DNA from 3 places in the Nonomuraea sp. B5E05 genome. Region 3 is predicted to be linked to each of the others. Evidence: riboswitches for the same ligand, from Rfam matches in the RefSeq annotation. Region 3 holds a riboswitch; each other region holds the start of a gene.
What was found. A riboswitch is a leader RNA that binds a small molecule or an ion and turns the genes downstream of it on or off. The one in region 3 is predicted to bind cyclic di-AMP.
Positions count from the first base shown of each region.

Region 1: linked by a shared signal. The riboswitch ahead of ABGB01_RS41230 (hypothetical protein) and the one ahead of ABGB01_RS08725 (GH25 family lysozyme) in region 3 are both predicted to bind cyclic di-AMP.
Region 2: linked by a shared signal. The riboswitch ahead of ABGB01_RS14395 (C40 family peptidase) and the one ahead of ABGB01_RS08725 (GH25 family lysozyme) in region 3 are both predicted to bind cyclic di-AMP.

Region 1 is NZ_JBDPMJ010000038.1:37,959-47,923, forward strand. Features, by position in the region: gene ABGB01_RS41210 (site-2 protease family protein) at 1-677, shown strand, start outside; gene ABGB01_RS41215 (hypothetical protein) at 691-1,515, opposite strand; gene ABGB01_RS41220 (sensor histidine kinase) at 1,717-2,916, shown strand; gene ABGB01_RS41225 (response regulator transcription factor) at 2,913-3,611, shown strand; gene ABGB01_RS41230 (hypothetical protein) at 3,627-4,589, opposite strand; cyclic di-AMP (ydaO/yuaA leader) riboswitch at 4,595-4,737, opposite strand; gene galT (galactose-1-phosphate uridylyltransferase) at 4,804-5,886, opposite strand; gene ABGB01_RS41240 (DeoR/GlpR family DNA-binding transcription regulator) at 5,883-6,662, opposite strand; gene ABGB01_RS41245 (uridine kinase) at 6,966-7,589, opposite strand; gene ABGB01_RS41250 (class I SAM-dependent methyltransferase) at 7,674-8,318, shown strand; tRNA gene ABGB01_RS41255 (tRNA-Gly) at 8,376-8,446, opposite strand; tRNA gene ABGB01_RS41260 (tRNA-Pro) at 8,536-8,612, shown strand; gene ABGB01_RS41265 (DoxX family protein) at 8,776-9,192, shown strand; gene ABGB01_RS41270 (hypothetical protein) at 9,231-9,965, shown strand, end outside.
Region 2 is NZ_JBDPMJ010000006.1:321,744-331,708, forward strand. Features, by position in the region: gene ABGB01_RS14370 (ATP-dependent Clp protease ATP-binding subunit) at 1-1,981, opposite strand, end outside; gene ABGB01_RS14375 (Lsr2 family protein) at 3,170-3,502, opposite strand; gene ABGB01_RS14380 (RDD family protein) at 4,020-4,508, opposite strand; gene ABGB01_RS14385 (RDD family protein) at 4,618-6,129, opposite strand; gene ABGB01_RS14390 (amino-acid N-acetyltransferase) at 6,215-6,784, opposite strand; cyclic di-AMP (ydaO/yuaA leader) riboswitch at 7,053-7,193, shown strand; gene ABGB01_RS14395 (C40 family peptidase) at 7,200-8,243, shown strand; gene ABGB01_RS14400 (LuxR C-terminal-related transcriptional regulator) at 8,294-8,506, opposite strand; gene lysX (bifunctional lysylphosphatidylglycerol synthetase/lysine--tRNA ligase LysX) at 9,115-9,965, opposite strand, start outside.
Region 3 is NZ_JBDPMJ010000003.1:510,578-520,542, reverse strand. Features, by position in the region: gene ABGB01_RS08765 (WYL domain-containing protein) at 1-526, opposite strand, end outside; gene ABGB01_RS08760 (hypothetical protein) at 534-716, shown strand; gene ABGB01_RS08755 (DUF2690 domain-containing protein) at 814-1,332, opposite strand; gene ABGB01_RS08750 (glycoside hydrolase family 11 protein) at 1,743-2,729, shown strand; gene ABGB01_RS08745 (GNAT family N-acetyltransferase) at 2,936-3,409, opposite strand; gene ABGB01_RS08740 (TetR/AcrR family transcriptional regulator) at 3,476-3,700, shown strand; gene ABGB01_RS08735 (Rrf2 family transcriptional regulator) at 4,014-4,487, opposite strand; gene ABGB01_RS08730 (NAD(P)H-binding protein) at 4,546-5,289, shown strand; cyclic di-AMP (ydaO/yuaA leader) riboswitch at 5,606-5,749, shown strand; gene ABGB01_RS08725 (GH25 family lysozyme) at 5,762-6,484, shown strand; gene ABGB01_RS08720 (isocitrate lyase/phosphoenolpyruvate mutase family protein) at 6,538-7,278, opposite strand; gene ABGB01_RS08715 (amino acid permease) at 7,402-8,817, opposite strand; gene ABGB01_RS08710 (hypothetical protein) at 8,943-9,398, opposite strand; gene ABGB01_RS08705 (hypothetical protein) at 9,544-9,965, opposite strand, start outside.

The DNA of each region.
Region 1 (9,965 bases), on a different contig from region 3:
ACTGGGCCGCCGCCACCGACCTGATCCGTTCCCACGGGCCGGGAGCCGCGCAACTCGGCATCGTCCGCGACGGCAAGCCGATAACGCTCACCGTCACGCTCATCGCCCAGGACCGGCCCAACCTCGAAGACCCCGAGAAGATCGACAAGAACGTCGGCTTCCTCGGCGTGCTGCCCACCGAGGTCATGCAGCAGCAGAGCATGGGCCAGGTCGTCGGCTACATGGGAGAGCTGACGGGCAGGGTCGCGAGCTCGCTGCTCAACCTGCCGGAGAAGATGGTCGGCGTCTGGCACGCCGCCTTCTCCGGCGAGGAGCGCGACCCCGAGGGGCCGGTCGGCGTCGTCGGCGCGGGCCGCATGGGCGGCGAGATCCTCGCCTCCGACCTGTCCAACGAGAAGAAGATCGCCATCTTCGTCAACCTGCTGGCCGGGTTCAACCTGGCGATCGGCATGTTCAATCTCATCCCGCTGCTGCCGCTCGACGGCGGGCACATCGCCGGTGGCCTGTGGGAGGGCATCAAGCGGGCCTACGCCAAGATCCTGCGCAGGCCCGAGCCCGGCTACGTGGACATCGCGAAGGTGCTGCCGCTGACCTACGCCATCGCCATCGTCATGATGATCATGGCGGGCCTGCTCATCTACGCAGACCTGGTCAACCCGCTGCGGCTGACGGGCTGACGGCCGGGCCGGCTCAGCCCCGCGTGAACGGTGCCAAGGCAGGGCCGAAGGCCGCGCCCAAGGCGAGCCATCCGAGAAGGATGACGAGCCAGATCAGGGCGCGTCTGCTCGGCGGGGGAGCGCTGCGCAGCAGGGAGATTCCCAGAGGGAGCAACGCGACGCAGAGCCCGCCCGCGGCGATGACGGACTGCGGGATCTGAGTGCCTTTGAGCGTCCCGAGCGCGAGCGCCGACATGAGGCCGAGCGCGACGGAACGGCCCAGCCCCAGCGCGCCGGAGCGGTAGGCGCCGATGGCCAGCACGATCCAGCCCAGGAAGGCCGGCCCCGACAACGTCCTGAACGGATGCCAGCGCGTGTCCCGCCATGCCAGGTAGTAGTCGTCGATGCCGCTGATCACTGATGACAGGCCCAGGCTGTCGGTCAGGTGAAAGGCCAGGTGGTCGGTGCCGTACTGGAAGGTTCGGGTGAACAGGCCGGCGATCACGAGGCATCCGCCCCACAGCCCCCACAGCGGTCTGGTGGCGGCGATCCTCTGCGCCAGCGTCATGATCGCAGGACACAGCAGGATGATCCCGCAGGCGAAGCAGGCATAGGCGGCGGTGACGAGGGCGGGGTGCCTGGTGTAGGCGGCAAGCTGATCAGGGAAGAAGAAGTGGAACGGGGAACGTAGGAGGATCCCGGTCATGAGCAGGGCGGGGCCGCCGATCAGCGCGACGGCGCTCACCCATCGTCCGGGGAACGGCGGTTGCCGGCTCAGGTTGGCCGTGGCGTTGGCGGCACGCCGGTCCGCGTCGGCCTGTCGCCATCGGGTGATTCGCCGGCGAAGCTCAACATTCATGCGTTCCTGCCCGTCGTGTCGATGTCGGCGCGGCTCGGTGTGCCGGGCTCAGCAGCATGGTGATGGGCGGGACTGCGGGAGCGCGTCGGGCTCAGGTCGCATCCTGGCGCGGCACGCACGAGGCACGTACGACCCCAGACAGACGCGGTTGTCCTACCGTGGTCAGATGCCGGGCGATGGGTGAGGCGATAACTTCTCGTCATGAACTGGGCTCGGCGGCTCGGCCGGAGTGGTGTGGCCGATGCGGTGGCGGCGGTCGCCGTGGCGCTGCTCGTCGGCTACACCCTCGTCGATCCGCCGGGGCCGCCGCCGTCATGGCCCGTCTGGTCGGCCTGGCCGGTCGTGGCGGTCGTGAGCTTTCCCGTCGCGCTCCGGCGGCGCCGGCCGCGGGCCATGCTCGCTGTCGCGTGCGCCGCGGGTGCGCTGGCGACCGTGGCCGGCGTCGCCGCGGCGGGCGCCATCTCGGTGTCGTTCCTGCCGACGGTGCTCGTGCTGTACCTCGTGGCCTCCACCGCCTCCCTAGCCTGGTCGCTGGCGGGCTTGGCGGCCTGCCTGTCCGCTGCGGTGATCACCATTCTGATCTTCTATGCCAAGGTGCTCCCAGGCCTTTCGCCCGCGGACGCGCCCAGCGAGCTGCCTCCCCACTGGCCGGTCGAGATCGGCGTGATCGGTGTGTTGCTGGCGGGCGCATGGGTGCTCGGCGCGGCCGTGCGCTGGAAGCGGGACACGACCGCCCGCCTCGTCCGCCACCTGGCCGAGGCCGCGGTGGGCGACGAGCGCAGGCGCATAGCCAGGGAGTTGCACGACATCATCGGCCACAGCATGAGCCTGATCGCGGTCAAGGCCACCGTCGCCAACCACGTCGCCGACGCCCGCCCGCAGGAGGTCCGTGCCGCGCTGTCCGTCATCGAACAGACCAGCCGGAGCACGCTCACCGAGATCCACCGCGTGCTCGACCTCCTGCGCTCCGACGGCGATCCCCAGCAGGCCCATCTGCTTGTCCCCGCCATGGCCGGCCTGCCCGAGCTGGCCGCACACGCCCGCTCCGCCGGGGTCGAGGTCGATATGACCGTCCGCGAAGAGGCCGCGCTCCCTCCCGCGGTCGCGGTGTCGGTCTACCGGATCGTGCAACAGGCCCTCACCAACGTCGTCACCCACGCGGGGCCGACGCGCTGCTCGGTCACCGTGGACATCGACGGGCGCGCAGCCGTGATCGAGGTCGTGGACGACGGCCCCCGCCACGGCCGGCCGACGCGGCCGGGCCACGGCGGACACGGCCTCATCGGCATGCGGGAACGCACGAAGGCCTACGGAGGCACGTTCGGCGCGGAGGCGCGCCCTGAAGGAGGCTTCCGCGTGACGGCTCGGCTGCCCTACGACCTGAACGGCGACCCGGCATGAGCATCGACGCCGCCCCGCACAGTGTGTCCCCGCCCATCAGGGTGCTGCTCGCCGAGGACCAGGTCCTCGTACGCGACAGTTTCAAGCTCCTTATCGACACCACGCCGGGGCTGGTCACGGTGGGGGAGGCGGGCACCGGCGCCGAAGCCGTGCTCCTGGCCCGCCGGCATCGTCCTGACGTCGTCCTCATGGATGTGCGCATGCCAGACATGGACGGCATCGAGGCGACCAGGAGGATCTGCGCCGACCCGGCCGGCTCCGGCACGCGCGTGCTGATGCTCACCACGTTCGATCAGGACGACTACGTCTACGCCTCGCTCCGGGCCGGCGCGAGCGGTTTCCTCCTCAAGCACGCCACGGCGACCGAATTGCTGGCCGCGATCCGGGTCGTCGCCGCCGGCGAAGCGCTGCTGGCGCCCACCGTGACCCGCCGGCTCATCGCCGACGTCCTGCGACGCTCCCATCCCGCCCCGGCCACACGCGACCTCGGCCACATCACCCAGCGCGAGCGCGAGGTGCTCACCCTCGTCGGCACGGGCATGTCCAACTCCGAGATCGCCGAGCACCTGCACCTCACCGTCGGCACGGTCAAGACCCACATCGGCCGGCTCCTGGCGAAACTGCACGCCCGCGACCGGGCCCAGCTCGTCATCGCCGCCTACGACGGCGGGCTGGTCAACCCGTCGCCGCGGTGATCGCCGGACATGCCCTCAGTTCATCGAGATGTGCACGTGGTCGTAGTGGTTCTCGGTGATGCTGCCCCGGTTGGACATCGCGCTCCAGCCCGAGCCGTGGTTGATGCGCTGCTTCCAGATGACGTACTTGACGCCCAGCTTGCTCTTGTTCTTGATGGCCCACTCCGCGATGCGGTCGCCCAGGGCGGCGTTGGCGGCGGAGGGCATCGAGCCGCCCGTGCTCATCATGAAGTCACAGGCCCGGCCCAGGGGATGCTCGCCGCTGGATCCGGAGCGGAAGCAGCCGACGGTGAAGGGCAGCGCGAAGTTCTTGCCGATCTGCTCCTTCATCAGCCGCGTGCGCGGGGTGATGTTGTCGGAGCCGGACGGCAGTTCGGGCGCCCAGCCGCCGTCGGACCTGCGGTTGGTGCCGAACGGCACCAGGTCCTGAAGCTTCTTCTCGATGTCGTCGATGACGTCCTCGGCCTCGTCGCGCTGGCCGGCCACCTCGGCCGCGTCTTTGCGGATCTTGTCGGCGAGCTCGACGGCCTCCACGGAGGCCTTCTTCTTCTCGTCGCGCGCCTTGACCACGCCCTGCACGAACGCCTGCTGCTCGGCGGTGACCTGATTGAGCACCGCCGCGCCGCCGCTGTTCTCCGGCAGCATGAACGCGGGCACCCCGGGGTTGCCGTTCTGGTAGCGCAGGCGGGCTATCTCGGCGACGCGTTTCTCGGCCGTCGTCAGCGCCTCTTCGGCGGTGGCCAGCCGGGCCTTGGCCGCCTTGGCCGACTTCTGCGCCTTGGCCAGCTCGACGCGCTTGAGGTTGTAGGCCTCGATCAGCTTGTCGACCTTCTTGTTGAGCTGCTTGAGCTGCGCGCGCAGCTCGGACTCCTTGGGTTTGGGGGCCGCGGACGCCGCGGACGCCGGGGCCGCCGAAACGATGACGGCGGCGGCGGTGATGAGACCGATGGCAAGACTCGCGGGGGACGAAGCCGCCACGTAGGTGTTCCTCTCCCTCTGCCGGCCGGGTTAGCTGACGGGTTCGGGTATGGGAGCTGCGTATCCCTACCACTGATGTGGATTCACCCCAGGTGCGATGGGTCCCCGGCTCCTGGGCAACTCGCCCAGGATTAGGCGGTGCAACGGCTGTTACGGCCGATGCATAAGGGGATATTAGTGGTAGATCACGAGACATGCGACCTTAAGTAGAAATCTATTCTTGATCTACTTGTGATCGGAGCATGCGCGCGGCCTCCTCCGGCAGCACGTCGTTGACGAACGCGCCCATCGCGGACTCCGAGCCCGCCAGATACTTGAGCTTGTTGGGCGCCCGCCGGATGCTGAAGAGCTCCAGATGCAGGTACGCGAGCTCGCGATCGCGCCGCACGGGAGCCTGGTGCCAGGCCGAGATGTACGGCATCACGACCCCGAACAGCCCGTCGAAGGCCCGCAGCACCGAGGTGTAGAGCGGGGCGAAGGCCGCACGCTCCTCCTCCGTGAGCGCCGCCAGGTCCGGCACCTGCCGGTGCGGATACACGTGCACCTCGTACGGCCAGCGCGCGGCCGCGGGCACGAACGCCGTCCACAGCTCGTTGCCGGCCACCACCCGTGTTCCGGCGGCACGTTCGGCGGCCAGCACGTCGGCGAACAGGTTGCCCGCGCCCTGGTAGCGGGCCGCGGCGCCGAGCTGGAGTTTCGTCCTGGGTGTGACGTACGGGTAGGCGTAGATCTGGCCATGCGGATGCGCCAGCGTGATGCCGATCTCCTCGCCCCGGTTCTCGAAGCAGAACACCTGCTCCACGCCCTCGATCCCGGACAACTCGGCCGTACGGTCGGCCCACGCCTCCATGACCAGCCGCACCTGGGCGTCGGAGAGCTTGGAGAAGGAGGACGAGTGGTCCGAAGTGAAGCACACCACCTCGCACCGCCCAACTCCCGGACGAATCTCACTCAGCCCGCCCACATCGTGATAAGTCCCAAAATTTGTGGAGAAGGAGGGAAAGCGGTTCTCGAACACCGCCACGTCGTAGTCGTACGCCGGAATCTCCGTCGCCCGCGTGTCCGACGACGGGCACAACGGGCACTCGGCGGACGTGCCCGTCGGCAGGAACGTCCGCGTCTGCCGGTGCCCGGCCATCGCGATCCACTCCTCGGTCAGCGGATCGTAGCGCAGCTCGGACGCCACCGGCCGGGGCTCGAGCGGACGCCGGTCGAGCGCGCTCCGGTCGGCGTCGTCGCGCCGGTCGAAGTAGATCAGCTCTCGGCCGTCGGCCAGATGGGTGACGGTGCGCTTCAATGCGTGTCCTCCGCGATTATCAGTTCTCCGGCCCGCTCGGCCAGTTCGGTGCGTGCGTCCTCGGGCAGCCCCGCGTCGCTGATGACCACGTCGGCCTCGCTCAGCTCGGCGATGGTGCTGATGCCCACGGTGTTCCACTTCGTGTGGTCGGCGGGCACGACCAGCCGGTGCGCGGCCGTCACAAGCTCCCTGTCGGTCTCCGACTCCAGCAGGTTGGGCGTGGTGAACCCGGCCCGCACGCTCATCCCGTGCACGCCGAGGAAGAGCGTGTCCACGTGCAGGCGGCGGATCGCGGCCACGGCCACCGGGCCGACCAGCGCGTCGGACGGCGTGCGCACGCCGCCGGTCAGCACGACGGTGCGGTCGGCGCGCGGGTTGCGATGGAAGACCTCGGCGACGGGGATCGAATTGGTGATCACCGTCAGCTCGGGGACGCCGATGAGGTGGTGGGCCAGCGCCCACGTGGTCGTGCCAGCCGACAGCGCCACGGCGGTGCCGGGGCGTACCAGCCTGGCCGCGTGCCGCGCGATGGCCTCCTTCTCCTGCTGCTGGCGAGCGGACTTCGCGGTGAAGCCCGGCTCCTCGGTCGATCCGGGGCCGAGCGCGGTCGCGCCACCGTGCACCTTCTCCAGCAGACCGCGTTCGGCCAGCACCTCGAGGTCGCGGCGGATGGTCATGTCGGAGACGCCGAGCTCGCGTACGAGGTCGGCGACCCGGACGCCGCCGTTGCTGCGCACACGTTCGAGGATCGTCTGCTGACGCTGCTGTGCGAGCACGCCCACTCCTTCCAACAGATTCCACCAAATTATGACACGACGCTGTTGGGGAATGTTAGTTCGGTGCGGATCACTTGCGCTGGTCAGCACGGGCGAGAGACGTTGGAAGGACACCGACTCCGGAGGCGAGCTTATGGCCAGGCGAGCACGCAAGGGCAAGGCACGCAAGAAGAAGAAGGCGAATCACGGCAAGCGCCCGACAGCACGCTGACTGGTGGCCGCCCGCCGGCGGCCATCACCGTCCCGCAGCCCGGCACGCGAGTGAGCAGCCTGTCTCCTGCGGTGCGCTCCTCCTGCACCAGGTCACAGGAGGAGCGCGGGCCGGTCGGGATGATCGGCCCTGAGCACGACGTCGGCCGCCTTCTGGGGCCGCACCTCGCGCTCGTACCGCTCATAGGCGGGCAGCCGCCACCGCTCCTCCTCGGGCGTGCGGCGCCCCAGCGCCGCCGCGGACAACCACACATGCACGCTCAGCTCGAACGCCAGCCCTCGCCCCAGCAGCAGCGTCCCGTCCACGATCACCACCCCGCCCGGCGGCAGCTCCTCATAGGGCAGCCGGTACGCCCGGTCGATCCGGCTGTCCCACAGAGCCGGCAGCACCCGTGCAGAGCCGTCCTCGTCCAGGGGATCCAGCACCTCCCTGCGCAGCGCTTCGACGTCGAGCCAGTCCTCGTAGAAGGCGTCAGGATCGGCCCTGCCGTGCTCCAGCCGCAGCGACGAGGGTCGCAGGAAGTCACCCGCAGAAACCCGCAGCACAGGCCGGCCGCGCAGCCGGAGCGGCGCGACGAGGTCGTCGGCCAGCGCCTCCGGCCGTCCGGCGGGCGCCCCGTCGACGGCCACCCGCACCCGACGCTCGCGTGGCCACCGGGAGACCCGCTCGGCCAGCTCGTCGACGAGAACGTCACGGGAGATCGGTCGCGCACGCATCGGAACCAGCTTACGAGCGCCCTCCGCCCGGCGTACCCGCCGCACGCGCGGTCGCGGAACGGCATTCGATCATAAAATCCGCCCATGGACTGGCAGACGTGGCACGACGAGTACGACGACCCCGGTTCGCGCCTGGCGCAACGACTACGGGTCGTGCAGCAGCGGATCCGGCTGGCGCTCGACGCCTGCCCGCCAGGTCGGCTGAGGCTCGTGAGCCTCTGCGCCGGCCAGGGCCGTGACCTGCTGGAGGTGCTCGACGGCCATCCCCGCCGCGACGACGTGCTGGCCCGTCTCGTGGAGCTCGACCCGGGCAACACCGCGAAGGCCGAGGAGACGGCCGGTGCGGCAGGGCTGGGACAGGTCGAGGTGATCACCGCCGACGCCGCGCTCACCGATCACTACCAGGGCAGGGTGCCCGCCGGCATCGTGCTCGTCTGCGGCGTTTTCGGCAACATCACGGACGAGGACGTCGAGCGTACGGTCGACACATGCGCCCAGTTGTGCCGGGCGGGCGGCACGGTCATCTGGACGCGCCACCGCAGGCCCCCCGACCTGGTGCCGCAGATCTGCCGGTGGTTCGAGGAGCGCGGCTTCCACCTCGAATGGCTGTCGGAACCGGACGCCGGCTACGGCGTCGGCGCACACCGCTTCACCGGCACCCCGCAGCCCCTGACCACGGGAAAACGCATGTTCACGTTCGTCGGCCACGACCTGCTCGGCAACGCTTGACCGCGGCACGACGAAGGCCAGGCCCCGAGGCGGGTGACCTGGCCTTCTCCTCACCAGAGCGGACGACGGGAATCGAACCCGCGTAGCTAGTTTGGAAGACTAGGGCTCTACCATTGAGCTACGTCCGCGCGAACCGGTCGAAGTCTGGTCTAGACTTCATCCGGTCGTCAGGGCGTAAGCGTACCGGAGTCGCGGACCGCATGCGCACTCGGCGAGACGGGGCGTGGCGCAGCTTGGCAGCGCGCTTGCTTTGGGAGCAAGAAGTCGCAGGTTCAAATCCTGTCGCCCCGACCATGTCGCGAAGGCCGCTCACCGAATCGGTGAGCGGCCTTCGTACGTGCCGGCTCCCGGCAGGGGTGCATCTATGTGCACCCCTGCCGGGTAGCCAGGCCGATTCTCCCTGGCCGTGTCCGGCCCTAGCGTCGAGGCAAGCAGCCGATCGACAGGGGAGAACGCCGTGACCACCACAGAGAACAAGGCCGATCGAACGGCGGCCGGCGGGCGCGCCCTTTCCGCCGTCCTCTGGATCCTCCAGGTTGCCGTGGCCGGTGTCTTCCTCATGTCGGCCATGGGCAAGTTCTCGAACGTCGAGCCGGCGAAGTCCACGTTCGAGGCCATCGGGTTCGGCGACTGGTTCCGCATCCTGGTGGGCGTGCTGGAGGTGGCAGGGGCCGTGGCGCTGTTCGTGCCGCGGCTGGCCGGCCTGGCGGGTCTGGCGTTCGTCGGGCTGATGGCGGGAGCGACGCTGACCGAGTTGTTCGTGTCGGGTGGCGGCGTGGTGATGCCGCTGACGACGCTGGTGCTCTGCGCCGTGATCGCCTGGGGGCGCAGGCGGAGTACGGCCCGGTTGTGGGCGGTCCTCACCCGGCGGTAAATAAACTGTGAAGTCCCGCCCCCATCACGGGCAAGGACGTGTTGAAGCTGTTCGACGACGACCCGATCTCCCGCCCCCTCACCTATCCAGGCCGGATCCCGGAGACCTCCGGGGTCCTGGTCGACGACGCGTACGTGCCGCTCAAGCCGGTGGGCAGCAGCCCGGGGGAGTGGCGGGCGGCCGGCGAGCCGCTCAGCGCGCTGCTGGCACACCGGGGCTGCCGGCCGCTGTCGGCTCGCCAGCGCGTCGTCGCCGTCGGATCCAACGCCGCGCCGAGCCAGGTGCGCAGGAAGTTCCTCGACCACGGGGTGTGCGGCGTCGTTCCCATGACGCTCGCCGACGTGCCGGGCGTCGCCCCCGGTGTCTCCGCCCATGTGAGCAGGGCGGGCTACGTGCCCGCCGCGCCGATCGAGACGCCCGGCGAGACGTCCAGGCTGTTCGTGCTCTGGCTGGACGAGCGGCAGCTGGCCGCCCTCGACCTCACCGAGCCCAACTACACGAGGACCACGCTCGCGCACCCGCTCACGCTGGAGCCGGGGCTGCGCCTCCCGCCCGCCTTCGTCTACGAGGGAAAGCACGGGTGCCTCATGGACGCCGGCCGCCGCCCCCGCCGCCTGACGTCCCAGCGAGCGCTCATCCAGTCCCTCCTGGAGGAGACCCCAGGGCTGAGCCACCTGTGCGGCGACACGCCGGACGACTTCGTCGCCACCGTCAGGGACGAGACCGTGCGCGCGGCGGCCTCCCGCCTCCTCCAGGCTCGGCAGGGGCGCGAG
Region 2 (9,965 bases), on a different contig from region 3:
TCATGATGATGACCGTGTTCTTGAAGTCGACCACGCGGCCCTGGGCGTCGGTCAGGCGACCGTCTTCCAGGATCTGCAGCAGCGAGTTGAAGATGTCGGGGTGGGCCTTTTCGATCTCGTCGAACAGGACCACGGAGAACGGCTTGCGCCGCACCTTCTCGGTGAGCTGGCCGCCTTCTTCGTAGCCGACGTAGCCGGGAGGCGAGCCGAAGAGCCTGGAGACGGTGTGCTTCTCCATGAACTCCGACATGTCCAGGCTGATCAGAGCGTCTTCGTCGCCGAAGAGGAACTCCGCCAGAGCCTTGGACAGCTCGGTCTTACCGACGCCCGAGGGGCCGGCGAAGATGAACGAGCCGCCGGGGCGCCGCGGGTCCTTCAGGCCGGCACGGGTGCGCCGGATGGAGCGCGACAGGCCCTTGATGGCGTCGTCCTGGCCGATGATCCGCTTGTGGAGCTCGTCCTCCATGCGGAGCAGGCGCTGGGACTCCTCCTCGGTCAGCTTGAAGACCGGGATGCCGGTGGCGGTCGCCAGGACCTCGGCGATGAGCTCCTGGGTGACCTCGGCCACGACATCCATGTCGCCGGCCTTCCACTCCTTCTCCCGCCGCTCGCGCTTGAGCTGGAGCTGCTTCTCCTGGTCACGGAGGGCAGCGGCCTTCTCGAAGTCCTGCGCGTCGATCGCGGACTCCTTGTCGCGGCGGACGTTGGCGATCTTCTCGTCGTATTCGCGGAGGTCCGGCGGCGCGGTCATCCTGCGGATGCGCATCCTGGAGCCGGCCTCGTCGATGAGGTCGATCGCCTTGTCGGGAAGGTAGCGGTCGCTGATGTAGCGGTCGGCCAGCTGCGCGGCGGCCACCAGCGCGTCGTCGGTGATGGACACGCGGTGGTGCGCCTCGTAGCGGTCGCGCAGACCCTTGAGGATCTCGATCGTGTGGCTGAGCGAGGGCTCGGCCACCTGGATCGGCTGGAACCGGCGCTCCAGCGCCGCGTCCTTCTCGAGGTATTTGCGGTATTCGTCGAGCGTCGTCGCGCCGATCGTCTGCAGCTCGCCGCGGGCCAGCATGGGCTTGAGAATGCTGGCGGCGTCGATCGCGCCCTCGGCGGCGCCTGCGCCCACGAGCGTGTGCAGCTCGTCGATGAACAGGATGATGTCGCCGCGGGTGCGGATCTCCTTGAGCACCTTCTTCAGGCGCTCTTCGAAGTCGCCGCGGTAGCGGGAGCCGGCGACCAGGGCGCCGAGGTCAAGCGTGTAGAGCTGCTTGTCCTTCAGCGTCTCGGGCACCTCGCCCCTGACGATCTTCTGCGACAGGCCTTCGACGACGGCGGTCTTGCCGACGCCGGGCTCGCCGATGAGAACGGGGTTGTTCTTGGTCCTCCTGGAGAGGACCTGCATGACCCGCTCGATCTCCTTCTCGCGGCCGATGACCGGATCCAGCTTGCCCTCGCGGGCCGCCTGGGTCAGGTTGCGGCCGAACTGGTCGAGCACCAGGGAGGTCGACGGGGCCGACTCCTGCGGGCCACCCGCGGCGGCCGGCTCCTTGCCCTGGTAACCGTGGAGCAACTGGATGACCTGCTGCCTGACACGGTTGAGATCAGCTCCAAGCTTGACCAGCACCTGGGCGGCCACACCTTCACCCTCACGGATGAGCCCGAGCAGGATGTGCTCGGTGCCGATGTAGTTGTGACCCAGTTGCAAAGCCTCACGGAGCGACAGCTCGAGGACCTTCTTGGCCCGCGGGGTGAACGGAATGTGCCCCGACGGAGCCGACTGGCCCTGGCCGATGATCTCCTCGACCTGCTGGCGCACACCCTCAAGGCTGATGCCGAGGCTCTCCAGAGCCTTGGCGGCTACGCCCTCACCTTCGTGGATCAAACCAAGAAGAATGTGCTCAGTGCCGATGTAGTTGTGGTTGAGCATCCTGGCCTCTTCTTGGGCCAGGACGACAACACGCCTCGCTCGGTCGGTGAACCTCTCGAACATCTCGTCGCTCCTCACAGAGCGGTCAGTCAGGCCGGTAAATCCGGTCCCGTCATCCCGCATGCTAGCCCTGGCTCGGCGAACCGTGCCCACTGCCGCTGACACGCTCTATAGCAGACACGTTCCCCGGGAGCAGGGCGTTCACCCTCCATCCAACTACCGTTCGGGGGTGACGTGTTCCCGATACGCCGCAAGCGAACGATGTTTAGGACGCTTCGCGGAAGCGGCTGGAATTCTGCCGCCGCACCGTATCCGGACCACCACGATCGGCCATCGAACGTCAGGGGTGAAGCCGACCGGGGCGCCACTCACCTGCGCATCTCAGATGCCGCGTACGTATCTGTTACGCAATCATCCTATGTCCCGACGCAATGCTTGGCCAACCGCCCGTGCTACGCCCTGAGCACAACGGGGCACACCTCACGCCGCACACAGAGTAATACGTCATCCGGTCAGCTCGGTTACCGATCTCATCTCGCATCATGAGACACTGCACCGGCGCGCATGCCATTCGCGCTCATCCTCGCCGTCGCGGACCGGCGGCATTCCGCGCGCCCACCACACTTCGTGATGGCCCGGCATTGTGCGCACATGCTCGCGGGAGCGGATTGTGCGAGGCGTGCTCATGCTTACGGGTTATGCCGCCGAGCATGAGCACTCCGCGCATCTCCAGGAAGCGGCATATGGCCAGAGGCCACGCAACGTGCACGCCGGCGTTTTGCGCGGATGCCCACACCTCCGTGCCATACGGGGTTTCCGGCGCCGAGCGCGAGTCGAGATCGCGGTTAAGGCTACAGCGCGTGAAGATCGCCGCCGCCCTTTAGGCGCCCGGATTTCCGTCATGGCGCGTTCCATGAGCGCGACGCTTGTCCGTGACGGTAGGCGAATGACGTGGCCCGCGGGCAATCCGGGCGCCTCGCGGCGAGAAGCGTACGTTGAATGGGGTATGGCCACGCGGCGCATTCGGACACGCCGGGCGCGACGCCGTCACATATGCGGGCGTCTCATCGCGGAAACGGGGCCGAGAGCCGGACCGAACACGCGACCAAAACGCCCGCATATGGACGGGTCAGTCGATCATCATCCGGGCCGTCCCGCCATTCGAAACGGCCTGGACACGATCATGCGCTTATGGCGGTCGCCGGGGTCCTAGGCGAACGGCATAAGCGCATGGTCGAACAGCGGGCTCTCCTAGTGAGCCTGCTCGTACTTCTCGACGACGGTGGAGGCGATGCGGCCTCGCTCGCTGACGGGCAGGCCGTGGGCCTTGGCCCACTGCCGGATCTCCGAGCTCTTCTCGCGGCTCATCGCGCGGTTGCCGCCGCGGCCACGCCGACGCGTGGTGACGGCACCGGCCCTGCGCGCATGCTGCACGAAAGGCGTGAGCGCGTCCCTCAGCTTCTTCGCGTTAAGGTCGCTGAGGTCAATCTCATAGGAGGAGCCGTCAATAGCGAAGCTGACCGTCTCATTGGCCTCGCCCCCATCGAGGTCATCGATGAGAATCTCCTGGATCTGCTTGGCCATCTACGCAATCCTTTCGCGGAGCATTGTTTCATTCGCCAGCCCAAACATATACCCGGAAAGGCGTGGAGACAATTCAGCGCTACGGGGATTCGGCTGACTAGCCGATCAGTTCTGGCCCTCGGCCTGATCCTCACGGTTTCGCCGGTCGCCAAGGGCCTCCGACCGGACCAACTTCACGACGCCAAAGATGAAGGCGCCGCCCACCACCACCGGGGGGATGAGCGCTGACAATACGTCTGTAAGGGCTTCCATTCGTCCTCGCCTCCACGGCTGACGGGGTTTCGGGGCGCTTTAAGCGCGCGGAGCGCCTCCCGGAGGGAGCGCTGCGGGCCCCTCATGGTGCGCAAGGCGACAACCGCCCGCACCCGACCATAGCGGCACACAGATGCCCTACGTGTCGCAGGGACACCAACATCCGGCAACCCGGACGCCCCATAGCCTAATGCCAGTCTCTCCAGGCTCCTTACCGGATCATGGGAAAATTTTGCGAAAAGACATCCGTGCAGGTGCGGATGGCTCAGCGAAGATCTTTAACCACGCGTGTTCCAGCCAGCCTGTCATGCGGCCCGCGCTCCAGCGGCTTGTCGATCAGGATGAGCATACCGACACCGAACAGCAGCATTCCGGCCACCAGATTGGCCACCGGAATGCCCATGAGCATGACAGGTCCCGGATAGACCAGGGAGCGTTTGAGCAGAGCACGGGCCGGGACATCCCGCGGCACCAGGCGGATCCGCATGATCGCCTGGCCGAACGTACGCCCGTGCCGCCAATGCGCCCACCAGTCGTAGCCCGTATAACCCAGCCCGGCGGCCGCCCACGCGAACACTCCGGGCAGCCGGCCGTCGAACACCTCCATCATGCCGACAGTCCGGAAGACCGCCCACAGCGCAATGAACAGAATGTAATAAACGATGCCGAAGACGAGCGCTTCAATGAGCCGGGCAGCCAGCCGTTCCCACCATTCCGCGGGCACCGCGTCCGTCCACGGCGACGTCCCGGCCATAACCCTCACCTCGCGACATCGACGGCAGAGAGCCCTACATTCCGCACCTACCCTCACATACAAAACAGAGGCCGGCGGGAAGCCGGCCCCTGTTTCGTGGTTGTGCCGATTACTTGATCTTGACCACCACGGTGTTCGCGAACTTGTCCGCGAACGTCTGCTGCAGCGGCTTGTCCCAGAGCATCGAAGCACCGTTCAGGGCGCAGATGAGGCCCGCCAGCATGGTGCCGAACGGCAGGAAGTAGAGGATGTAGGCGCCCCAGGTCACGCCGGCCCGCTTGATGGCGGCGTCGCCGGGCAGGCCGCCGGGGGGCATCATCTGACCCACCGGCACGACCTTGATCCCCATGATCATCTTGCCGACCGTCTGGCCCTTCATCTTGTGCATGAGGAAGTCGTAACCGACGTAGACGGCGGTGAGGACGATGGCCAGCACGATGTTGAGCGCGAACGAGCTGAACATCCCCGAGGTGGCGCCGCTGGTCGAGTCGTAGCTGGCCAGGAGCAGCGCCGTGAACACGATGGTCAACACGACCATCACGACGCCGAAAAGGACGCCGTCGATGAGTCGCGCCACCAGACGCTGCCACCACTCCGCCAGCGGGGCGGGAGCCCCAGGCGGCTGCACGCCGACCGGGCCGTAGCCCGGCTGGCCGTAGGGAGCCTGACCGTAGCCGGCCTGCTGCGGCTGCTGCCCGTAGCCCTGCTGGCCGTACTGCTGGTCGCCGTACTGCTGGCCGTAGCCGGGCTGGGCGTAACCGGGCTGGGACTGCTGTGGCTGCCCGTAGCCCTGCTGGCCGTACTGCTGCTGACCGTAGCCGGGCTGGGACTGCGGCTGCTGACCATACTGCTGGTCGTACTGCTGACCCGACTGGGGTTGCTGACCATAGCCCTGTTGCTGGTCGTACTGCTGACCCGACTGGGGTTGCTGACCATAGCCCTGTTGCTGGTCGTACTGCTGGCCCGACTGGGGTTGCTGACCATAGCCCTGTTGCTGGTCGTACTGCTGGCCCGACTGGGGCTGCTGGCCGTAGCCCTGCTGCTGACCGTACTGCTGGTCGTAGCCGGACTGCTGCTGCCCGTAACCCTGCTGCTGGCCGTAGTCGGGCTGGGACTGGGGCTGCTGGCCGTAGCCCTGCTGCTGACCATACTGCTGGTCGTAGCCGGACTGCTGCTGCCCGTAACCCTGCTGCTGGCCGTAGTCGGGCTGGGACTGGGGCTGCTGGCCGTAGCCCTGCTGCTGACCATACTGCTGGTCGTACTGCTGGCCCTGCTGGGGTTGCTGGCCGTAGCCCTGCTGCTGGCCATACTGCTGCTGGCCGTAGTCGGGCTGAGACTGGGGCTGCTGGCCGTATTGGGGTTGCTGGCCGTAGCCCTGCTGCTGGCCGTACTGCTGCTGGCCGTAGCCCTGCTGCTGACCGTATGGGGGTTGCTGGCCGTAGCCCTGCTGCTGACCATAGGGGGGCTGTTGCCCGTAGGCGTCGTCCGCCCGGTAGCCGACCACAGTGACGTCGGGGTCGGGCTCGCCGGGGTGGCGGCCCGGAGCCTGCTGGCCGTAGTGGGGAGGCGCAGCGTTCTCGCCGGATTCGTCCTGTGGGTACGGCGGCTGTCCGGTGCTCACCGTGTCACCTCGCTTCGAGTGCGCGCGTGGCACGTGTCAGGACACATGCCTGTGCTGCCCAACGTATCGACATAGGTATCAACAATCACCTTTCCATGTGGTCAAGGTCCGCGTCACCCGACGTCAGATGGAGCAGCATGCGGGTGTTGCCCAGGGTGTTCGGCTTGACGTGTTCCAGGTCGAGGAACTCCGCTACACCCTCGTCATACGAGGCCAGCAGCTCGGCGTAGACCTCGGGGGAGACCGGCGTGCCCTGGATGCGGCGAAAACCGTGCCTCGCGAAGAAGTCGACCTCAAAAGTAAGACAGAATACACGTTGCAGACCAAGATCTTTGGCTTGCTGGATCAGCGCTGAGACGATCCGGTGGCCGACTCCCGTGCCGCGGCATTCGGGATCGACGGCCACCGTGCGGACCTCTGCGAGGTCCTCCCAGAGCACGTGGAGCGCGCCACAGCCGACGATCTGCCCGCCACGCTCGGCCACCCAGAACTCCTGTACGTCTTCGTACAGCGTCACCGTGGCCTTTTTCAGGAGCCGCGAGCCCGCGCCCGCATAGGCGTCGACCAGGCGCCTGACCCCCCGCACGTCAGGCGTGCGCGCACGCCGGACCACCACCGCGGTCTCGGGCACAGTCAGTTCGGCCACCTGCTCCATGGCTCTCCAGAGTACAGATGTCATTACGGCTCGGACCTAACTCACATGTCTCCGCCCATCCTGTTACATCTCGTGGCCGGGCGTGCACGGCGTCGCGCCGGGCGGTCGTTCGGGAGGAAGCGCCACATACAGTCACTCCTGCCCGAGTGGCACCGAGATCACCTTGTGACCCTTCGGTTGTGAAACCTCTACAGAGTTGGCAGTTCTGGTTGAGCAGGAACCCGGAGTGCATTAGTGTCCAGCGACGATGATCCCCGCGTGTCGCGCGCGGGGAAGCACGCTCAATTCCTCAGGGAAGCCGGGGACCCGCCGGTGGCGACCGCCATCACGGGGTGAATCCGAGTTTTTCGGTAGGGCTGCTCCGGCCCGAACCCGTCAGCTAACCCGGTAGGCGTCTATGAGAGGAGCCTGGTTGGTGAAGCGCACACTCAACCGTGGGAGGACGTCGGCGGGCAAGCACGCCCGCCCTCCGGAACGCGCCCCGTTGCGCCGCCGTCTCGGTGTGGCGAGTTTCACAGCCGCCGCGCTGCTGCTCTCGGTTCCCACCGTTCCGGCGTCCGCCGACCCCAAGCCCTCGCTCAAAGACCTCGCCGCGCGGGTCGAGAAGATGCACGTCGAGATCGAGACGCTGACCGAGCAGTACAACGGGCAGCGGGAGAAGCTGAAGACGGCCAAGAAGGCCGCCGAGGCCGCGCAGAAGACGCTGACGGCCAGCGAGACGGATCTGGCGGCCAAGCGCGCCAAGGCCGTCCTGCTCGCCCAGAACGCCTACATCACGGGCGGGCTGAGCCGGGCGCTGGCGTTCACCTCCTCCCAGGACCCCGGCAACTTCCTCGACCGCGCCGCGACCACGTTCGCGATCGAGCAGCGGCAGGGCGAGGAGCTCAACCAGCTCACCAAGGCCAGGAAGGCCGCCGAGCGCGCCAGGGCGAGCGCCAGGTCGCGCATCAGCGAGGTCGAGAAGATCGTCAAGGACCTCGACACCAAGCGTGACAAGATCAGCAAGCTGGTCGCCAAGGTCGAGAGCAACCTGTTCAGGCGGGCGCTGGGCGAGGCCGGCCGTCCCGGCACCCGCGCCACCCGCGTCAATCTGCCGATCGCGGGCAGCGGAAAGGCCGCGCAGGCGGCACGGTGGGCGCTCACGCAGCAGCTCAAGCCGTACGTCTGGGGAGCCGAGGGCCCCGGCTCCTACGACTGCTCCGGCCTGGTGATGGCGGCCTACCAGCGGGTGGGCATCTCGCTGCCGCACTACACGGGCAACCAGTGGACGGCCGGGCGGCACATCTCACGCGACGAGATGCGTCCAGGCGACCTGGTGTTCTTCTACAGCGACCTGCACCACGTGGGCATCTATCTCGGCGGCGGCATGATGGTGCACGCCCCTCGGACGGGTGATGTGGTGCGGATCGCGTCGATCGAACGGCGGCCGTTCGCGGGCGCGGTGCGCATCGCCGATTGAAGCTCTGAGCCGAGAGGCGAGCGACGTGAAGGCGCAGTGAGCGGGCGCCGCTAGATCAGCTGGCGGCGTGCCGCCCACGCCACGGCCTCGATCGCGGTGGCGACGCCGATTCGGTCGCAGATGCCGCGCAGCCTCCGGCGTACGGTGCGGCCGCTGATGTCCAGTCGCCTGCCCACCCGATCGACCGTGACTCCTCTGGCGAGTTCCGCCAGTAACGCCAGATCCGCATGGCTCAGCTCAACGCCTTCAGTGAGCACTTCCATCGGGAGCCCTCCCCCCCAACAGCAGGCCTGGACCCCTCTTAGCCAGGCCACAGCCGCTCCTCGCAGACGGTAAACGCATCATGGAAAGGTCGTCAAGCATGACAATCGCCGCTCTTGACCAGCACTATTGACATGATCCGCCGTATGTTGCCGAGTCTCGTCCGCCGGCGGCCTTCGCCGCTCGACATACGGTCCGCGCGCCCTCTCGGTCAGGCCCGACCCGGCGCCGATCGGTCCGGCCGACGTCCCGGTTTTTGATCCATCCGAGCGCTATTTACTGCGTGATCCATACGTACGGGCGGGAACGCGCAGCCGCTCTTCACCACGGGCGGCGGCACGCGGCAAGCCAGGAGTCACCTTATTTCCGGACCTGGGCGGGCGGCACCGTCATGGCGGACCCAGCGCTGCCAGCCGTCCCCCACGAATCTCCGCACACCCGCGCGCCACTCGCCCGCGGTCTTGACCCGATGCTGACAAGCCCGGCCCTGATCCCGGGGCAGGACGGCCGATCGTCCGTCACCGCTTTCCCGGCACGACCGAGCGCCTGCCCGGCTCGCCCGCTCGCGGGGCATCCCGCCGCAACCGGTGCGGCGGGATGCAACGTGGCCTCAGTGAGTGGGCTTGACCAGGGGGAACAGGATGGTCTCGCGGATGTTCTTACCGGTGAAAGCCATGATCATCCGGTCGATGCCGGCGCCCATGCCGCCCGTCGGTGGCATCGCGTATTCGAGCGACTGCAGGAAGTCCTCGTCGAGCTGCATGGCCTCCGGGTCGCCGCCCGCGGCCAGCAAGGACTGCTCGACCAGGCGGCGGCGCTGCTCGATGGGGTCGTTGAGCTCGGAGTAGCCGGTGCCCAGCTCGGTGCCGAACCCGATGAGGTCCCACTTCTCCGTCACCAGCGGGTCGTCGCGGTGCTGCCGGGCCAGCGGCGAGGTCTCCAGCGGGTAGTCCATGACGAACGTGGGCTGGATGATCGTGTGCTCGACGAGCGCCTCGAAGAGCTCCTGCACGAGCTTGCCCGCGCCCCACTTCGGGTCCCAGGGGATCTCTCGCCGGTCGGCGATCTTGCGCAGCTCTTCGAGCGAGGTCGAGGTCGTGATCTGCTCGCCGACGGCCTCGGACACCGCGCCGTAGAGGGTGACGCGCGGCCACTCGGGGATGCCCAGGTCGACCTCGACGCCGTCGTGCACCACCACCGAGGTGTCCAGGGCGGCCACGACGGCCTTCTGGTACATCCGCTGCGTCAGGTCGGCGATGCCGTTGTAGTCGAGGTAGGTGCCGTAGGCCTCGACCATGGTGAACTCGGGGTTGTGCGTCGAGTCGGCGCCCTCGTTACGGAAGTTGCGGTTGATCTCGAAGACCTTCTCGATGCCGCCGACCACGAGCCGCTTGAGATAGAGCTCGATCGCGATGCGGAGATAGAGCTCCATGTCGTAAGCGTTGATGTGGGTCTTGAACG
Region 3 (9,965 bases):
CGAGGTGATAGGGCTGCACCCGGCGCGGCGGATCGCCCATGCCGTCGTCGTCCACCCCCGGCGAGGACACGGAAGCGTAGTCGAAGCGCAGCACCTCGCGGCCGTGGACGGCGGCGCTGAGCGCCATGAGCACGCCGCCGCCGACCCGCGGGCCGGGCCGGGCCGCGGGCCGCTCGATGGCCGTGACCTGGAAGGTGTCGATCCGGCGGCGCAGCCGTGCGGGCATGACCTGCCGGACCGTGTTCAGCGCGCGTGCCGCGGCTTCCTCGATGCCGGCGCCGGTGGTGGCCGCGATCGGGAGCGCGATGGCCAGAGCGACGGCCTGCTCGTCGTCGAACAGCAGCGGAGGCAGCTCCGCGCCTGCGTCGAGCCGGTAACCGCCCTCGGGTCCCTTGAACGCCACGATGGGATAGCCCAGCTCGCGCAGGCGGCCGACGTCGCGGCGCACGGTGCGCGGGCCGACGTCGAGCCGCTCGGCCAGCAGCGCCCCCGGCCAGTCCCGGCGCGCCTGGAGCAGCGAGAGCAACCAGTCCGTGTTCGGGGGCGACCTCGCCGTCATCACGTACAAGGACGCCGGGAACGTGCGGGATCCCGCTGAGGCGGACCAGGTGATGTGGGGCCAGTCACCCGCGCAGTGGTCCGCGCTCTACGGGATGCTCAGGGACCGCTTCGGTGTCGTCTGGGTCATCGACGTCGCGAGCGTCGGCAACGGGTGATCGCCAGGCGTGGCCCGCGGGCACGGGCATGGCCCCGGCACCACATCGCCATGGTGCCGGGGCCATGCCGGCCGGCCCGGATCCGGAACGCGCCGGGTCAGCCGCAGGCCTTCCCCGTGGTGCCGCTGCCCTTGCCGGCGCGGCCGATCCCGAACTTCACGCTGCCCGTGGCCTTGGCGCAGACGCCGCTGGGGGCGTGGACCATGTTGCCCCAGTGGTGGCCGCCGTTGCCGGCCCGGTAGGTGAAGGATCTGCTCTTGGAGCTGGTGAAGACGGTGATGGTGCCGGTGCCGCTCCTGGAAACCGAGACCTCGCCCCAGTTGGTACCGCAGTGACGGGAGTAGTAGGGCCGGATCGTGCCCAGGCGGTCACCGACCTCGTTCTTCAGCGCGGCCTTCTTCCCGGTGTTCACCTTGGTCCTGGCGCACCCGCTCCGGTAGGGGTCCTTTCCGTCGTACGGGTGAGCGCTCGCCCGCGCCGCGGTCCCCGCGACCGACGCGGCCTGGGCAGTGCCGGTCATGAGGCCGGTGGTCAGGACACCGCCGGCCAGGGCGGCGCTCATTCCGAGGACGGCCATCGTCCTGCCGGTGGTCAAGGTGATCGTGCTGTCGCTCATGGTTCGGCGGCGGGCCTGCTTGTCAGATTGCGGCGCCCGGCCCGCTGTTCCGCCGTGCGGACGTCCTGGCTTGCGAGGACCACTCTGCGCCGGACCCGCCCGCGCGTCTGCGTCGAAGTGCACACTGGCCGGATTCGGGCTGCCAGGAACACCCGCCGAGCACTCGATCCGGCACGGACCGGCCCCTGATCGTGCGTGCCGAATGTTTCGGTCAAATCTTGAAAGTTTCATGAACCAGGCGCGGGACGACTCGCCGGGCATCCCCGTTGACCAGGCCAGATCCCCGCTCAGGACGCCGCCGACCGGCCGAAAACCCACCATCGGACGGGCGTCGTTGACAGCCCGCCAGGGCCGGACGAACACTGTCGCTGCCCGCCCCCAGCGAGCCCTCACGAGGAGGAAGCACGCACATGAACGACGCCCCCGCCCCCCGCCGCAGACGCGGCCGCGCCAGGTTGTTCGCCGCCCGCGCAGGAGCCGTGGTGCTCGCCGTGGTCACCGCGATGTTGCCGTCCGTCGCCAACGCGGCCATCACCTCCAACCAGACCGGCACCAACAACGGCTACTTCTACTCGTTCTGGACCGACAGCAACGGAACGGTCTCCATGGAGCTGGGCTCCGGCGGCAACTACAGCACCTCATGGAGGAACACCGGTAACTTCGTCGCCGGCAAGGGCTGGAGCACCGGCGGACGCAGGACCGTGAGCTATTCGGGCAGCTTCAACCCGTCGGGCAACGCCTACCTGACGCTCTACGGGTGGACGAGGAACCCGCTCGTGGAGTACTACGTCGTCGACAACTGGGGCACCTACCGGCCCACGGGCGAATACCGGGGCACGGTCACCAGCGACGGCGGCACGTACGACATCTACAAGACGACGCGCTACAACGCCCCCTCCATCGAGGGCACCAGGACGTTCGACCAGTATTGGAGCGTCCGGCAGCAGAAGAGGACCGGCGGGAGCATCACCTCGGGCAACCACTTCGACGCATGGGCCCGTAACGGCATGAACCTGGGCAACCACGACTACATGATCCTCGCGACCGAGGGTTATCAGAGCAGCGGAAACTCCAACATCACGATCGGCTCGGGCGGCGGCAACCCCGACCCCGGCAACCCGGGCAACCCTGGCGGTTGCACGGCGACGCTGTCGGCGGGCCAGCAGTGGAGCGACCGGTACAACCTCTCCGTGTCGGTCAGCGGTTCGAGCAACTGGACCGTGACGATGAACGTGCCGTCTCCGGCGAGGATCATCGCCACGTGGAACATCAGCGCCACCTATCCCAGCTCCCAGGTGCTGAACGCCAGACCCAACGGCAACGGCAACAACTGGGGTGTGACGATCCAGCACAACGGCAACCACACCTGGCCGTCCGTCTCCTGCAGCGCGGGCTGAGCCACCCCGGACCGTGGCGCGGCGCCCCCATGACCCCTGACGCCGCGCCACGGTCATCAGGGGTCACAGGGCCGTGCGGCTCAGCTCCTCCTGGAGGATGGGCGCGGCCTCGGCGCCGACCGCCCTGCGCCGACCACACCGGGATCGTCAAGCACCTCGCGGACGGACCCTGGCCCTCGGGCCCGCCGGTCCCACGGGTGTCGCGGTCACAGCGGGGCGGTCCACCATTCGGCTGCGATGGACAGCCCGGCCAGGCGGAGCGCCTCGCGTTTCGCCTCGTCCGCGTGGCCGCACACCACCACGACCTGAACCGCGCCGCGCCGCGCCGCCTCCTCCGTGAGCGCGCGCAGCAGGTCGGCGCCGATCGTGGCCCAGTCACCGTCGTCCACGACGGCGTAGTCGTCGAGCGTGCACGCCGGCCCGCCCGGGTCGTACACCGGGGGCGGGGGCACGAGCGAGGCGATGGCGAAGCCGGCGAAGCGGCCTTCTCGTTCGGCCACCCGGCAGATGGCCTCGGGGTCTTCCACCAGCGTGGCGAGGAAGGCGGCGTGGCGGGCCTGCGCGCCGGCCGCGCGCCGCCAGAAGACCGGCTGGTACCGCTCGTACGTTTCGCGGCGGCGGGCCATCAGCTCGGCGATCGCCGCCACGTCCCCGGGCGAGGCGCTCCGGATGGCAATCATGATCTCCACTCTAGAAGGTGCCGGTCGCGCTTTCCGTGCCCGGCGCCGTTCTGCTAGTTTGGCCGTATGACCAACTTGGCCGACCGACCAAATTTGCCGCGCGGGGATCGCCGCCGCGAGCAACTCGTGGCGGCCGGCATCGCGGTGCTGCGGGACGACGGCTGGCAGGGCGTCACGACCCGCGCCGTGGCCCAGCGGGCCGGCACCAATCCCGGCCTGATCCACTATCACTTCGGCGGGCTGGCCGGGCTCCGGTCGGCACGCTGGTCGTCGCGGCGATCGACGGGCTGATGTTGCACTACATGATCGACGGCGACCTCGCCGTCGGCGCGGTGCTGTCCGCGGTGGAGGACCTGCTGGCGACGCCTGACCCCTCGTGAGCGCGGCGGAGGACTCCCTTTCCGCCGCACACGGCCGACCTCGAAAGGACCGGCGGGCCGGCAGCGGGTGGCGTTCGATGATCTCGCGGACGAATCCCGCGGCCCCCTCGTCCCAGCCGGCTCCGGCCTCGCTCATGCGTGCCAGGGTGTCGCGCCAGGCGATCTCGGCGATGGCCGACCCGCCCACGTGGTCATCGGCGGCGGGCCCGCGATCTGATCTCCGGCTACGTGGTGCCCGACAGGCGCTGCCTGGTGCGGGCCGGCGCCCACTCCGGCAGCTCGGCGAGGATGTCGGCGAGGGTGACGTCGGCGAGGCTGGCCCGCCATGCCCGGTGGGCGTCGGCCATCTTCTCGGCGAGGACGCAGATGCGCTCGCACTCCTCCGGGGGCAGCGCGCCGCGTCCCTGCTGACGGATCTCGCGGCACTCGTACGGCGTGGACCGGCCGTCGACGGCCTCGACGATCTGCAGCAGCGTGATCTCGGCGGCGGGCCGCGCCAGCCGGAAGCCTCCCCTGGGGCCGGTGGAGGCGGCCAGCAGCCCGGCCTTGACCAGCTCCTTGAGCTGCTTGGTGAGGTAGGCCGCGGGGAGGTCGTAGTGGAGCGCGAGCTGCGCCGCCGACGCGCTGGCTCCCGGCTCGAGCTGGGCCAGCGTGGTCGCGCAGTGCAGAACCCACTCGGTGCTCACAGGCAGCTTCACGCCCCGATTCTATCGCAGCTATTATGGATCCGTTTAGTCCATAATTAAGGGGATCATCATGCGGATCGCAGTCGCCGGCGCGACCGGGAACATCGGGGCGCTCACCGTCGCGACCCTCGAACGCGACGGCCACGAGGTCGTGCGCATCAGTCGTTCGCTCGGCGTGGATCTGGCGACCGGTGACGGGCTCGACGACGCCCTGGCCGGCGCGGAGGCGGTCGTCGACGCCATCAACGCGCCGGCGGCCGGCCCGGAGGAGACGGCGGCGTTCTTCGGCGCCACCACGCGCAATTTGCTGGCCGCCGAGGAGCGGGCAGGGGTGCGCCACCACGTCCTGCTGTCGATCGTCGGGATCCATCGCGTCGAGGGCAACGCCCACTACGCCGGCAAGCGGGAGCAGGAGCGCCTCGTGTCCGCCGGGCCGGTGCCGTGGACGATCGTGCCGGTCACGCAGTTCCACGACTTCGCCGAAATGGTGGCGGGCTGGACGGAGCAGGACGGCGTCGCCACGATCGCGCCGCTGCTCGTGCAGCCGATCGCGCCCGCCGACGTGGCCGGCGTCCTCGCCGAGCTCGCGACCGGGGAGCCTCGGGGGCGGCACGCCGACGTCGCGGGCCCCGAGCCGCAGGACCTGGTGGACATGGCCCGGCGCACCCACGAGGCGCGGGGCCGTACGGTGCGGCTCGTGCCGACGTGGTCGGGGATCTTCGGCCCGGCGATGGCGGGCGACGTGCTGCTGCCCGGCGAGAGCGCGCGCATCGCGCCGACCACTTTCGACGACTGGCTCGCCCGGCAGCGGTAGACGGAGGGCCCCGGCGCCCCCGGGATGACCTGCCGGCGCGCCCGCGGCGCCGGCAGGCGGCGCCGAATGCCGGCGGTACGCCCACCGGCTCGCGTCACAGCCGTATCACGCGTCCCATTCCGGTGGACCCGCGTACGGTGCCGGAAAAACTTTGCCAAAGCCCTGGAACGCCTGCGAGAGCGGCGATCCAGGGCTTCCCCATGGCAAACGACATTGTGCGGGGATTTGTACCGCTTGCAGCGTTTATGGGGCGTTCTATACCTTCTTGGGATTACGGCATACGGCACAGGCGAACGCTTGCCGAACCGTTTGCCGCGACGTTGACAGGCCGAATCCGCACAGCGCGGAGCCGGGGACCCACCTTTCCGGGGTGAATCGCACGCCAGCCGAGGGCTGCGCGCGTAGGGCACTTCCAAGCCCGAACCCGTCAGCTAACCCGGTAGGCACATGGAAGCAAGGAGTCGATCCCCCCATGCGCGAACTCACGCGACGTCTCACCCTGTCCGCCGCCGGCGCCCTGCTGGCCGGGACCACCGCCATCGCGGGCGTGAGCCTGCCCGCGCACGCGTCGCCCGTCGAGCCGGGCCCGGCCCAGGCGGCCGAGCAGCGCACGCTCACCTACGGCCAGGACGTGTCCAACCACCAGCCGCTGCACGACTGGGCCGCCAGCCCCGCGCAGTTCGGCATCATCAAGGCCACCGAGGGCACCGACTTCCGCGACGCCGCCTTCGCCAGGCACTGGAGCGAGCTGGGCAAGAAGGGCATCGTGCGCGGGGCGTACCACTACGCACACCCCGGCAACGACCCCATCGCCGAGGCCGAGCACTTCCTGTCCATGGTGAACTCCCAGCCCTCCAAGCCCGGCGACCTGCTGGTGCTGGACCTGGAGACCACCGACGGCAAGTCCGTCGAGGAGGTCAACGCCTGGGCCAAGGCGTGGCTGTCGCACGTGAAGGCCGAGACCGGGGTCACCCCGATGTTCTACAGCGGCTGGAACTTCGCCGACACCTACGGCAAGGGCCTGGCCGAGTACCCGCTGTGGGTGGCCCACTACAGCAAGCCGAAGGGGACGGTGACGCCGCCCGCCGACTGGAAGACCTGGACCATCCACCAGTACTCCGACTCCCCCATCGACCAGAACGTCTCGGCGCTCACCCCCGACGAGCTGCGCGCCCTGGGCCGCACGGCCGCCTGACCGGGTTCGGGCAGGCGGAGAACTCCGCGGAGCACCTGCCTGCCCGCCGCGGGTCAGGCCGCGTACGGGTCCTGGCCCGCGCGGATGCGGCCCACCATGGTCTTGAGCGCCTCCAGCGCGGTCAGGTACGTCAGCGGGCCGAAGGACACGCGGGCGACGCCGAGGGAGGCCAGCCTGCCCAGATCCATGCCGGGCATGCAGGCGACGTTGACCGGCCCGGGGACGGCCTTGACGAGGTCGCCGACCACCTCTTCCGACGGGGCCATGATGGGGTAGACGCAGTCGGCGCCGGCCTCCAGGTAGCGGCGCCCGCGCTCGGCGACCTCCTCGGTCGAGGTGGAGCCGGTCAGGAAGACGTCGACCCGCGCGTTGATCACCAGGTCGGGACCCGCCTCCCGGAGGGCGGCGATGCGCGCGGCCTGCGCGTCGGCGTCGACGAGTCCCCCGGCCCGGTGGTCGGTGTCCTCGATGTTGAAGCCGGCCGCGCCGATGGCGGTGAGCCGCTCGACGAGCTCGCCGGGCGGCAGGCCGTAGCCGGCTTCGGCGTCGACGGTCACCGGCACGTCCACGGCCCTGATGATCCTGGCGGCGATGTCGAACATCTCGCCGACCGGTGCGCCCTCGTGGTCGTCGCGTCCCAGCAGGGCGGCGATGGACGCGCTGGCGGTCGCCAGGGCGGGATAGCCGGCCTCGGCCACGACGGTGGCGCTGCCCGCGTCCCACACGTTGGGCAGGATCAGCGGGTCGCCGGGCTTGTGCAGGTCGCGCAGGAGAGCGGTGCTGGTCTTCGGCATGGTCGTTCCTTGCCTGTGAGGGTCATGTCCCTCTCTTGACTCCTGCGGCCTTCACTTCGTGACGGCTTCACGGTGTGATCGCCGGCACAGCAGGCGACGTCAGGCGAACGGCTCGACGGCGCGTCAGCGCTCGCCCGTCCCGGCCGGCGACCGTTCCAGCGCGGAGTTCCGGCGGCTGTAGGCGAAGTAGATGACCAGCCCGATCAGGAACCAGACGGCGAAGCGCAGCCACGTCACCGGGTCCAGGAACGTGATCAGCCAGATCGAGAAGACCACCCCGACGGCGGGCACCACCGGCATCCCGGGGGTGCGGAACTCGCGGTGCAGGCCGGGCTGCCGGTAGCGGAGCACGATCACGGCCAGGCACACGACCACGAACGCCAGCAGGATGCCGATGTTCGTCAGCTCGGCGGCCTCCCGGATCGGCAGGAATCCGGCGATCACCGCGGAGGCGGCGCCCACGATCCAGGTGACGCGCGAGGGCACCCGCCGTACCGGGTGCACCTTGGCGAACCATCGCGGCAGCAGCCCGTCGCGGCTCATCGCGAACCACACGCGGGTGACGCCGAGCATGAACGTGAACATCACGGTGAGGATGCCGATGATGGCGCCCACCGCGATCACGGACGCCAGCCCGGAGAGGCCGACCGAGGCGAACGCCGAGGAGAAGCCGCTCTCGGGGTCGATCTCCCGGTAGTTCTGCATGCCGGTCAGCACGAGCGTGGCCAGCACGTACAGCACCATGGCGATGATGAGGGAGTAGATGATCGCCTTGGGCATGTGCCGCCGCGCGTCGCGTGACTCCTCGGCCGCGGTGCTCATCGCGTCGTAGCCGAACACGGCGAAGAACACGGTGGCGGCCCCGGTGATGGCCCCGCCGATCCCGAAAGGGAAGAAGGGGTGGTAGTTGGCGGTGTTGATGTGGAAGAAGCCGACCACGATGACGAGCAGCACGACGGCGACCTTCACCCCCACCACGAACGTCTCGAACCGGGCGGCGCTGCGGATGCCGAGGTTCAGCAGGAAGGCGATGAGCAGGCAGAGCAGCACCGCGAACAGGTCTACGACCCGCCCCTCGCCGGTGCCGGGCGCGCCGAGCATCCACGGAGGCAGCGCGAACCCCAGCTGCTGGACGAGGAAGCCGAAGTAGCCGGAGATGCCGATGGCGACGACCGCGACGATCGCGGTGTATTCCAGCAGCAGGTCCCAGCCGATGAACCAGCCGACGATCTCCCCCAGGACGGCGTACCCGTAGGTGTAGGCGGACCCGGCCTTCGGGATCATTCCGGCGAACTCGGCGTACGACATCGCGGCGGCGGCGCTGGCGACGCCCGCGATGAGGAACGACACCAGCACGGCGGGCCCCGCGGTCTCGTTGGCCACCGCGCCGGCCAGCGCGAAGATGCCCGCGCCGATGATGCCGCCCACGCCGATGGCCGTCAGCTGCCACAACCCCAGCGTTCTGGCGAGCTCCCCCTCGTGCTCGGTGGCGATCTGCTCCACAGGCTTGCGCCTGAAGACGCCTCGCGACGTGACCATGACGCCCCCCAAGCGATCGTGTCCCCCTTGGATCCGCCTTCCCACCTGCGGCGTCAAGTAAGCTCACGCGCCGGGCAAGAGCCCGGGGGCGGCACCCGGCGAGGGGATGCCGCCCCGTTCACGGCTCAGGGCATCTTGTACTCTGCCGCCTTGCCGCAGTAGCTGGTGCCGAACGGGGAGTTGCTGTAGCGGCACACCTGGACGACCACACGGTCGATGGAGGTGACTCCGGTCGGGTCGGACAACCCGATGGAGACCGCCACGGTCGCGTCGTCCGCCTTCACCTCCTCGGAGTCGACGACGGTGGCGCCGTTGTAGGCGGTGAAGGCGGCGCGGGAGTGCATCTCGTCGGGGCCGCAGATCGACGGGCCGGCGCTGTCGGACAGGGTGCCCCTGACCTGGACCGCGGGCCGGATGACGGGCCCTTCGACCCACTCCAGCGTGCCCTCGGTGACGCCGTGGCGGCACTGGTCGCCGGAGTCGGCGGAGAACTCCACCGTCGCCTGGGCCGCCGCGGGCTGCGCCGTCAGCAGCACCGCGGTGATCGTGGCGGCGAGCCCGGCCCATAAGCGTGAACGCATGACATCGGCCTTCCGTGTGATGGGGTGCTTCCGGCCCTCCATCGTCGATCACGAACCCGCGATGTTCCAGCGCTGCGGGGCATTCCTGCGCGCAGTTGCAGTGGCCACCCGCCCGGAGCGGCGCCGGCCCCCGCCTGGGATCCCGTCACACCAGGACGATCAGCTGCACGGCGACCACGACGTCCACGACGCCGCACCACTCGGCGAACGAACGCGCCACGGTCCTGTTCCGCCACAGGTGCACGAAGTCCCACACGCCGTGCAGCAACCAGCCGGCCGCGACCACGTAGCGGCCCAGGTCGGGGTCGGCGAACAGCCCGGTCAGCGCGAGCGCCGTGAACACCGCCCAGCCCAGCGCCTGCAGCCGGAACTCGCCGGGCCGTCGCAGGTGGCCGTCGAGCGCACCCCACACCAGCACGATCAGGGCGATCGACACGAAGACGGTGGAGATCGCGACCACGTCCAGCATCCGCAGCCCGACGACGGAGACGACCCCCACGCCGAGCAGCGGCCACGTGAGCGCACGCCTTCCCACCTTGGCGACGACCAGGTACAGCAGCGGCAGCA